Regions from separate parts of the Geobacillus sp. JS12 genome, predicted to be linked through region 3. Evidence: riboswitches for the same ligand, from Rfam matches in the RefSeq annotation. Region 3 holds a riboswitch; each other region holds the start of a gene.
What was found. Region 3 has a riboswitch for cobalamin ahead of A0V43_RS01895 (ribonucleoside-diphosphate reductase subunit alpha). Riboswitches for the same ligand answer to the same signal wherever they lie in the genome.

Region 1: another riboswitch for cobalamin. It lies ahead of A0V43_RS09295 (ABC transporter substrate-binding protein); the one in region 3 lies ahead of A0V43_RS01895 (ribonucleoside-diphosphate reductase subunit alpha).
Region 2: another riboswitch for cobalamin. It lies ahead of A0V43_RS06365 ((2Fe-2S) ferredoxin domain-containing protein); the one in region 3 lies ahead of A0V43_RS01895 (ribonucleoside-diphosphate reductase subunit alpha).

What each region holds. Positions count from the first base shown of each region.
Region 1 is NZ_CP014749.1:1,910,710-1,914,366, reverse strand. It holds partial or broken gene A0V43_RS21015 (IS982 family transposase) at 233-641, shown strand; partial or broken gene A0V43_RS09300 (NUDIX hydrolase) at 764-1,230, shown strand; cobalamin riboswitch at 1,300-1,498, shown strand; gene A0V43_RS09295 (ABC transporter substrate-binding protein) at 1,639-2,595, shown strand; gene A0V43_RS09290 (FecCD family ABC transporter permease) at 2,582-3,616, shown strand; gene A0V43_RS09285 (adenosylcobinamide amidohydrolase) at 3,613-3,657, shown strand, end outside.
Region 2 is NZ_CP014749.1:1,283,097-1,286,753, forward strand. It holds gene A0V43_RS06345 (energy-coupling factor ABC transporter ATP-binding protein) at 1-170, opposite strand, end outside; gene A0V43_RS06350 (energy-coupling factor transporter transmembrane component T family protein) at 167-892, opposite strand; gene A0V43_RS06355 (energy-coupling factor ABC transporter substrate-binding protein) at 876-1,169, opposite strand; partial or broken gene A0V43_RS06360 (energy-coupling factor ABC transporter permease) at 1,174-1,916, opposite strand; gene A0V43_RS06365 ((2Fe-2S) ferredoxin domain-containing protein) at 1,917-2,315, opposite strand; cobalamin riboswitch at 2,500-2,693, opposite strand; partial or broken gene rraA (ribonuclease E activity regulator RraA) at 2,752-3,236, opposite strand; tRNA gene A0V43_RS06375 (tRNA-Gln) at 3,473-3,544, opposite strand.
Region 3 is NZ_CP014749.1:362,155-365,811, reverse strand. It holds gene A0V43_RS01895 (ribonucleoside-diphosphate reductase subunit alpha) at 1-1,538, opposite strand, end outside; cobalamin riboswitch at 1,670-1,864, opposite strand; gene asnB (asparagine synthase (glutamine-hydrolyzing)) at 2,443-3,657, opposite strand, start outside.

The sequences.
Region 1 (3,657 bases), 1.5 Mb from region 3:
AAGGAATATTAAAATATAGGTTTGGAAATTTTTAATTTACACTCTATTTTTACCGCGTTATCAATTATAAGAAGAAGTTAAATTCTGAATATATATAAAAAGATATGTATTGCATGATGTTTAGTTACCCGTGGTGCTAGATAAAATCAGACGAGCATAAAAATAGTCCTTGTATGAAAATCTCCTTTTAAAATGAAAGTGCTCACCTAACATTAGAAAGGAGAAATATCCCATACAAGAGCGTCTTCATTTTACAACGGATCAAGCGGAAATTCAAAAGCAATATACGGCGATCTTGTTCTTGGTATCAGCGCAACTGTCTGGCGGCTCTAAATGTATTGTAGCGCTGAAATCGTCATTTGTTAAAGCAAGGAAATGGGTCATAATCGCCATTCATATTCTTGGAAAGTTGTTTTGTTTTACTTCGGAACGAGCAGGGTATCAGTATGTCATTGGAAACTTATTCACTAGGGAGATGTTCCCTGAACGCTCTCGATATAACTGTTGTTGTCGGTTGCTCCGTTTTTCCGTTAAATAGAGTTTTTCTAATAGATCCGTCACCAACTAGCGAGGCACGGACAACATCATGCCTATGCTGTTGTGGAGATCTTGTCCCTCTTGCGCTGTGTCATCACGTGAGGCGTTAATGTTCAACTAGCACCACGGATTTTCCTTATTTTTTTCAAGATGGCAGTATAGATGGGGCAGCTGCTTTTTTTCTGCAGGAGAGAGCTAGGATCATTCCGCGATGTAGGAGGAGAGCTTGATGGATAAACACCAACAAGCCATTATCACCGTTTCAGCCTATATTACGAATGACACGGGAGAGGTTTTGCTTGTTAAAAGCTATGACCGCTCCGATACGTGGGAAATGCCGGGTGGACAAGTTGAACCGGGCGAGCCGCTCGATCGGGCCGTTCATCGTGAGGTGCATGAAGAGACTGGCGTTGACATCCGTCTCATTGGGGTCAGCGGCGTGTACTACAATGAAACTAAAAATATCATAAACATTGCATTTAAAGCGACATATGTGAAAGGAAACGTTTTTCCCAGCCTGAGGAAATTCAAGAGGCGAAGTTTGTGTTGATCGATGAGTCGAATATTGATGAATATGTGACATGGCCGCATTTGAAATCGCGGGTGCTCGATGCGATGAAAAGGGGATGCTCTGTTCCGTATGAAGCATGGGTCATGAATCCGTCTCGATTATCTACAAGAGTGGGAAGGTGAAGTGCTGTAAATTCATAGTTGTCAAATGCTAAACGCTGCATTATTATAAAAATGTCCATATCCCATAACTGAATCCATTCGCAGCAAGGTGCCGAAAAGGCTTAATAGGGAATCCGGTGGGAATCCGGAGCTGTCCCCGCAACTGTCAATGCGGACGAAATGAAATCGCCACTGTACGGACAGATGGCTTGCGCTGTTTTCCGTACGGGAAGGCTTCAGAGTAGGATGAAGCATGAGCCAGTAGACCTGCCTTGCTTGCCGCAGTTTCCGAATCTTCGGGGGTGAGACGCGGAAACAGTCGTACAGGGCATTGTTGTGCCCATTGGCGGTCTGTTTCGCGCTCATTCCCAGATTTAGGCGGAATGGGCGTTTTTTATTGTACATACATCACTGAAGGGGGAATGACGGATGAAACGTTGGACATGGCCGGCGGTGGTGGCGGTGTTCTTCCTTTTGGCCGCCGTGCTCGTCGGCTGCGGCGGGGCGAATGGCAGCACCGAGCCTGCGAAAAAAGAAGAACCGAAAACGGAACAAGCGGCGTTTCCGGTGACGGTGAAAGACGGGCTTGGCGAGGATGTCACGATCAAAGCGGAACCGAAAAAGATCGTCTCGCTCATCCCAAGCAATACGGAAATCGCCTATGCGTTGGGGTTGGGCGATAAGATCGTCGGCGTCAGCGATTTTGACAATTATCCGGAAGACGTCAAAACGAAAACGAAAATCGGCGGCATGGAATTCAACGTCGAGAAAATCATTTCGCTCCAACCCGACCTTGTCTTGGCCCACGCGTCAAGCGCCCATAACTCGCGCGATGGCCTCAAGCAATTGAAAGACGCCGGCATCACCGTGCTTGTCGTGAATGACGCGAAGTCGTTCGACGATGTGTATGCGTCCATCGAATTGATCGGCAAAGCGACCGGGACGACAGACAAAGCGAAGCAAGTGATTAAGGATATGAAAGAGAAGCTTGCGCAAATTCAAGAAAAAGCGAAACAAATCCCGGCGGACAAACAAGCGAACGTCTGGATTGAAGTGTCGCCGCCGCCGCAAATTTATACAGCCGGCAAAGGGACGTTTATGGATGAGATGCTTCAAGTGATTTCAGCGAAAAACGTCGCCGGCAGCTTGGAAGGCTGGCCGATGGTGACGGAAGAAAAAGCAGTGGCCTATAAGCCGGACGTCATCATCACCACATACGGCGGAGCGAAGCAAGTGTTTGCGCGCGCCGCTTGGAAAGACGTGCCGGCGGTGAAAAACAAGCGGGTGTATGACGTCAACACCGACTTAGTAAGCCGCCCGGGTCCGCGCCTTGTCGAAGGGGTCGAGGAACTTGCCAAAGCCATTTACCCGGATGTGTTCAAGTAAAACGTGGATGTATATATTGGCCGTCACGGCGGCCATGTTATCGTTGCTCGTAGGGATATCGACAGGATCGCTGTCGATTCCCTTTTCTTCTATTGTTCGCATTCTTGCGTCCGAATGGTTTGGTATGCCGCTTCCGTCTGACATTCCGGCCGATTGGGTGCCGATCGTGATGGCGATCCGCTTGCCGCGCGTCGTGCTCGCTTTTTTGGTCGGGGCGTCATTGGCGCTGGCCGGGTCCGCGTTTCAAGGGCTGTTAAAAAATGCGCTCGCCGATCCGTACACGCTCGGCGTCTCGTCCGGCGCCTCGGTCGGGGCGGTGCTCGTCATCTTTCTCGGCTGGCAATGGCCGCTCTTTGGCACGTTCACGCTGCCGATCGTGAGCATTTTATGCGGCATGGCGACGCTTGTCGCCGTTTTGGCGTTCACTCGCGCGGTTGAGCCGCAGCTGTCGGTTGAGACGATCATTTTAGCCGGCATTATCTTCGGCGCGTTTTTCAGCGCGTTCATTTCACTGATGATCGCTTTGACCGGGGAAGAATTGCGGCAAATCATCTCATGGCTGATGGGAAGCGTCGCGATGCGCGGCTGGAAATACAGCGGGCTTTTGTTGCCGTTTTTTCTCATCGGCGCGGCGGTGCTTCTCGCCAACGGCCGCGAGTTGAACGCGTTTGCTTTTGGCGAGGCGGCGGCGCTTCATGTCGGCGTTGATGTTACGCGCCGAAAAGTCATCATTTTGACGGCGGCGGCGCTGCTCACCGGCGCGGCGGTGTCGGTGTCCGGGACGATCGGTTTTGTTGGGCTCGTTGTTCCGCATATGGTTCGGCTTGTGTGCGGGCCAAACTACCGGGTGCTGCTGCCGCTGTCGCTCTTGTATGGCGGGGCGTTTCTTGTGCTTGCCGATGTGGCGGCGCGGACGATCATCGAACCGCGCGAACTGCCGATCGGCGTCATCACCGCGCTGATCGGCGCCCCGCTATTTGCCGTCTTGTTTTTCCGAAAAATGAAGCGAAAGATGGGATGATGATGCTCGAGGTGCGGGCCGTATCGCATCGGTATGGACCA
Region 2 (3,657 bases), 920 kb from region 3:
CGCAGCAGCCCGTTCAAATGAAGAAACAACGTCGTTTTGCCGCAGCCGTTTGGCCCGATCAAGGCGCATTTTTTTCGCTCTGGAATTTCCCAATCAATCCCATTCAGCACATACCGTTCTGCTTGATAAGCGTATTTCACTCGTTCCATCCGCAGCAGCAACGTTTTCACCCTTTCCACCATGTCCACCCAAGCAGCAAAGCCATGATGATGCCGGCCGCAACATCGACAAGAGGCACATGCGCTTTTTCCCGCTGATGCGTATGCCCGGCCGACGCGACGCCTCCACGCGCCGCAAGCGAACGGCTGAACGCTTCATACGACTGCCACGTTTTCACCCACAGTTGGTACATCAGCATCCCGCCATGCCGCCAATGCGTTCCTCCGCTGCGGGCCCGCAATGCCAGCATCAGCTCTGCGGCCGCCTGCTCGAGCAAAAAGATAAAGCGATACATAAGAAAACAAAGTTCCACGAGCGCCGCCGGCAGCCGCATTCGCCTCAGCACCGCAATCAAGTCCGGCGCCGGCGTCGTAATGAGAAGGAAAAACAAGCACGACCAGGCGGCAAGGGAGCGAACGGCGAGCTTTGCAGCCGGCTGCAGCTGGCTGTCGATGAAAGTTATTTGAAAAGGAACCGACACGGACACAACGAGCGTCAGCAGGCTGAGCCCTAAAAAAACGGAGGCGGCGAGCATCGCTTTTCCATACACGGAAAACGGCACTCGTGCACGAGCGACAATCCAATACGCCATTCCGATGAGCACAAGCCATTGTTCGCGCCAGCCGCCCATCATGACAACGGCAAGCATAACAAACGCCACGATCAGCTTCCACTCCGCCCGCCATGCCCGCAGCCGGTTGTCATACGCCCAACGGTCAAACTCGCGAATCATGGTTGTTTTTCCGCTCCGAACGCCCTTTGTACAACCCGACGACGTAGCCGATCACGCCGGCGCCAAGCGCGGCTTGCAGCGAGAACAGAAGCGTTTCGACTTCGCCGCCTGGAGGGGTGAAGATCGACTCAAACCACGGCCGGTAATGCGGGTTGAGCGTTTGAATGGCTTTTTCCGCCTGATCGTCCGTTCCACCGAATTCCGATCCGCGCGCCCACCAAAGCGGAATGATGACAAGCAAAGCAGCCAGCAACACGAGCAAGCCATTTTTCTTCATCGCATTACGCCCCCTTTTCCTTTTGGAACAGCGGAGAAGCTTGATAGGAGGAAAGCCAGTTCCAGACGATTACCGTTATGATGCCTTCCGTCACCGCCAACGGCACTTGAGTAATGGCAAAAATGCCGGCGAATTTCAAAAACGAGGCGGTGACTCCCCATCAGGAGACGGAAACGCCAAGGCAAGCTGCAGGGACGTCATGACATATGTAGCCAAATCAGACAAACAAGCGGCAAGAAACAAAGCCGCTCGATTGGATACCGCCCCTTTTCGGCACAGTTGATACACTCCGTACGCGACGAACGGGCCGACGATCGCCATCGACATCGCATTGGCCCCAAGCGTCGTCACTCCTCCGTGGGCAAGAAGCAGCGCTTGAAAGAGAAGAACGACTGTGCCGATCACCACCATCACCCATGGTCCAAACAAAACCGAGCCGAAGCCGATCCCGGTCGGATGCGAGCTGCTGCCGGTGACGGATGGAATTTTCAACGCCGACAATACAAATGTAAACGCGCCAGCTAACGCCATCAGAAGCTTATGTTCGGGGTGCTGCTTCAGCGTATGCACAAGCCGCCGCAATCCGAACACAAAGAACGGCAAAAACAGCAGCCACCAAAACAGCGCCCATTTGACAGGCAAAAATCCTTCCATAATATGCATGGCATACGCTTCATTTTCATTCGTCAACAAAAAATAGGAAACGAACAAAGCCGCCATTCCGCTCCATCGAACCGCTCTCTTCATTTATCCCTTCACTCCTTTCGCAGCATGTTCCGTTTTCCGTTTTCCGCTTGGCGCCTCCCGTTCGCCGGCCGGCGTCAACACCAATTGGCCTTCGTATTCATACGTCGCCCATTCCAAAAGAGGCAGCCCCTCATCCAAATGGGCGCGCACAACCTCCTTTGCCCGCTCCGGCGTCATCTGTCGATACCAAACGCCTTGTGGATAGACGATCATCACGCACGCGTCTTGACATCGTCCGTTGCAGCGCGTCCTTGTTGTATGGACAGCGTCGTCAAGCCCGAGGCGGGCGATCTCCTCGCGCACCGCCGTTGTCACGTCATCCCCGCCATGGCGGAGGCACGTCCCTCCGTTGCAAATGAGCACATGATGCTTCATTCCCCGCAAATCCCATGTCGCCACCGAATCCCCCTTTTTGGCTAGAATGATAGAATTTAGACGCAGACAGACGGGCAGGTTTTCGGCAAAAGAAAAAGCACCTCTACAGCAGAGGTGCAGAAAAATGTATACGAAAGCCGTAAACGGCCCAAACAGGCCCAATGCAGCCATCATTCTCCCGCACGTCTGCCTATAGTCCCGTAGGCATCCGTCCGATCCAAACAAGGCAGGTCTCCTGACTTAGGATCATCGCTTGGCGGCGTCTTCCCGAAGCATCCTTCAGTGACTTGCTGCCGCAAAGCTCCCCATCACAGTGGCGGGCACCGTGCCGGACTTTCACCGGGCTTCCCTTTTCACCCAAGCCTTTAAGCAGGCTTAGGCACCTTGTTTGTTTCTCGCCTATTGATCTTGTCATGGAACAAGCATCCGTTTTCATCGTAGTACAACTTGACGGCGGCCGTCAACCGTTTTTTGCCGACAAATCTTCGCGGGCGACGACAACGCCGTCGGCATCTGCGTACACGTATGCCCCGGCTCCCAGCGGACGCCGCCGAACTCAAGCACAACGTCGCGGGCGCCTTTTCCTTCTTTTTTGCTTTTCACTGGGCACGTGCCGATCGCCATGACCCCAAGCGGCATGCGGCCGATTTCCGCCGAATCGCGAATGCAGCCGTGGATGATGATGCCGGCAAGCCCCCGGTCGCAGGCGATTTGCGCCAACCGGTCGCCTAATAGCGCCACGCGGCGCGAGCCTTTTCCATCAACCACGAGCACCGTCCCCGGCGGCACCGTCTCGAGCGCTTCACGGACAAGGACGTTGTCCTCAAACACGTCGACCGTCGCGATCGGCCCGGAAAACGCCCGCTTTCCGCCGTACGATTGGAACGGCAGTTCGCATACTTGCAACTCGTCTAAAAATTGATCGCATAAATCAGCTGTTTTCATGATCCTCTCCCCTTTCGTTTTTTTCATTCGTCACCATTCGTCAAAATCCTGCCGACTCCACATTTTTTGCGGCGTTGCTTCTGTTCGGGCATCGGATGCGTGTCCTTGCGGGGCCGCTGAAAACGATAAAAAGATGTTCTCGTCCCCGCTTTCCGGCGAACGAAAAAACGGCCCCGCACAACATGGCGAAAGCCGTTTTGGCTGCCGGGACGAACGAGCCCCGTCCGGCGATTCAGCTGGGCTAGCTGGATTCGAACCAGCGCATCACGGAGTCAAAGTCCGTTGCCTTACCGCTTGGCTATAGCCCAACGTTTTGTTGTCGTTTACAGTATGCGGCATGATAACGCACTTTATGCATCAAACTGAATCCCGAGTTCGACAGTTTTGAAGTCATTTTAGGCAAATGGAAATGACCAAAATG
Region 3 (3,657 bases):
CGCATTTGAATCGGGATGAGCCGCGCTAAAACCCCATCGGTCACCGCCCGCGCCAAGTTGATCGACGATAAATTGCAGACGACAAAATCGCCTGGGATTTTCTCAATGATGATCATCCCGTCTTTTACATATTGCCGCTTCATCACCGTTGGGCTTTGGTTTTGCGCGATTTCCGTGCAAAGGTTGCTGCAGTAGATCATCCCGAGATGGCGATTCGGATTTTGCCGGTTCACTTCATCGCGGTAAAACATAAACGGCGTCCCCGACTCGAGCTGGCTGCGCATGATGCTTTTCATCACGTCGATCGCCGGCACTTTTTCTTTCGACAGCCTTGGTTCGTTGACGCATTGCCAGTATTTCTCGCGGAAACTCCCGCACCCTTTTTCCTCATCATAAAAATCCTCCAAGCTAAACCCCATCACCTTCCGCACTTCATGCGGATCAAACAAATACCAGTCGCCGCGCTGTTCGACTTGCTCCATGAACAAATCAGGGATGCAAACGCCGGTGAACAAATCATGCGTCCGCAGCCGTTCGTCGCCGTTGTTGAGCCGCGCATCGAGAAACGCAAAAATGTCTTTATGCCATACATCCAAATAGACGGAAATGGCCCCTTTTCGCTGTCCCAACTGATCGACGCTCACCGCTGTATTGTTCAACTGCTTCATCCACGGGATGACGCCGGAGGAGACCCCTTTGAACCCTTTAATGTCGCTGCCGCGCGAACGGATTTTCCCCAAATAAACGCCGATGCCGCCGCCCGATTTCGACAAGTTGGCGATGTCGGTGTTGCTGTCATAAATCCCTTGCAAGCTGTCATCGACCGTGTCGACAAAGCAGCTCGACAGCTGGCCGTACGACTTCCCGGCATTAGCAAGCGTCGGCGTCGCCACAGTCATGTATAAGTTGCTTAACGCCCAATACGCTTCCTTCACGAGCTCAAGGCGCCGCTTGGGTGGTTCATTCGCCATGAGCGTCATGGCGATGACCAAAAACCGCTCCTGCGGCAATTCATACAGCCGTCGCTCATAATCGCGGGCCAAATACCGATCCGCGAGCGTGCGCAGCCCAATGTACGTAAACAGCTTGTCCTTCTCCGGATCAAGAAACGCACCGATGGCATCAATTTCTTCTTTCGTATAACGTTCAAGCAAGAACGGGCTGTACACCCCTTGTTCTGTCAGCGCAACAAGCAGCGCGTAGAAATCGCCATACCGCTCGCGTTCATCGTACCCGCGCTGCCGTGCCGCCTCGCGGTACAGTTTCTGCAAATACAGCCGGGCGCACACAAACGTCCATTCCGGCTCATCTTCATCAATGTAAGAAAGTCCTTCCAAAATAGCCGTTTGGTGCAGCTGTTCTACCGTGACGGACTCCTTTCGACTGAGAAGCTGCCAAACACGCTCGACGTATTCATCAAGCGACAGACGGCCAAATCCAGCGGCGGCTTGCCCAATCAGCGACGCAAACTCTTCACGTGAAAACGAAACCGGCTTCCCTTGGTCATCGAGGATGATCATTTTCGTCAATACGGTCATTCGTTTCCCCTCTCCTTCCATAAAAAAATCCGCTCGGGCAGGCGAGCGGATGAAACGACAGACGGAAAAAAGGCATACGAAACCCTTTTTCTTTTCCCCTATCGTTTCATCTTCTCACACCCCGAAGAACATGAAACGTTCCAAGCAAGGCAGGTCTCCTGACTCGTGCATCGTCCTACTTTGGGGCCTTCCCAGCGGCGCGCCGAACGGCTCTTGCCGCCAGTGGCCATCCCATTTCGTCCGCACATACAGTTGCGGGGCAGTTCCGGATTCGCACCGGATTCCCTATTAAGTCCTGATGGACACCATTGCTTGGCAGAACGATATGTAGTTGTACAACAAGACTTCAAAACCAATATATAGTATTTAGCATCCTGATGGAACAAGCATATACCAAAACCGGGAAAATTGCAAGAGTGAGTGAATCAAATTTTCTCTTCCACATAAAAATCGTTCCTTGTTCATATTTCGTTCATAAAAACTTGCTACGATTCACCATGTACGAATCATATGAAGGAGGGGACGCAAAATGGGATTCAAACGCCCAATCTCAACCGCCCATCAAAATCGAACATCAAAACGAACTATATAGATGCAACGAAAAAGTTTAACATATCCTTGATGGAAAAGTCACTTGTCCATTTTTCGACTGTCGAAGGCAAGCCACAGGCTTGCCTCCGTCACGCCAAGGCGTAACGGAAGACCGAACAACCACCCGCTTCACAGACCCATACATGGGTCTGAAAGCGGCGTTGTTCGGTCGCCCGACAGTCGATCAAATGCTCGGTAAAAGCTACAAATGTTAAAGCTTCAAATTGCATCTATATAAATTCCTTCGCTCGGAAATCAGCCTCTTTCGATGAACAAGCGTCCCGACTGAGCTCCGGGACGCTTCATTTCCCTGCTACGCCTCCAAAACAGACGCTGGCCGCTTCTCGCTTTGTGCGGATGGAGCAAAATCGTACTTCTTTTCCACATAGACTTGATGCCAAACCATAAACGCCAAGACCGTCCACAGCTTGCGGCTATGGTCCGCCTTGTGGCGGGCATGTTCATCCAGCAGCCGATAGAGCACGTCCTTATGGAACAGATGATCGGTTTCGCTTTCGTTGATGAGCTGTCTCGCCCAGTCATACATTTCGTTTTTCAGCCAGTGGCGAATCGGCACGGGAAACCCTAATTTTTTCCGGTTTAACACATGATCCGGTACGATGCCCTCAGCCGCTTTGCGCAAAATATATTTCGTCGTGCCGTTGGCTGTTTTCATGTTAGGGGCGATTTGCCTAGCAACCTCAAATACCTTTTTGTCTAAAAAGGGAACGCGCAGCTCAAGCGAATGGGCCATCGTCATTTTGTCCGCTTTGACTAAAATATCGCCCCTTAGCCATGTATGAATATCAATATACTGCATCCGGTTGACGGGTGGGTCATGAAGCGTTTCGCGGTAAAAAGGAGCCGTCACCGCCGTATATTCGCGCCCCTCTTGGTACGTGTTGAGCAACGCCGCTTTTTCCTTTTCGCTATAGATTTTCGCATTGCCGACATACCGTTCTTCAAGCGGCGTCGTTCCGCGCTCCAAAAAGCTTTTTCCTTTCATTCCGTCCGGAAGCATCTTCGCGATCACCCGCAACACCGCTTTTACGATGTTTGGCATGCGCGCAAACAGCCGCAACGACTCTGGTTCGCGGTAAATGTTGTAGCCGCCAAACAGCTCGTCCGCCCCCTCGCCGGAAAGCACAACCGTGACGTGCTTTCTCGCCTCACGAGCGACAAAATACAGCGGCACAGCCGCAGGATCGGCAAGCGGATCGTCCATATGCCACATAATTTTCGGCAACTCTTCCATATACTCCTGCGGTGAGATGACATAGCTAATGTTGTCTACCCCAAGCTTCTCTGCGGTTTCTTTTGCGACATCGATTTCGCTGAACCCTTCCCGCTCAAACCCGACGGAAAATGTCTTCAGGTGCGGATGGAATTGTTTCGCGATGGCGACGATGAACGATGAATCAATACCTCCCGACAAAAACGCACCGACCGGCACATCGCTGCGCATATGGACGTTGACCGAATCAAACAGCGCATCGCGGATTTTCTTGACAAGCTCCTCTTCCGATTG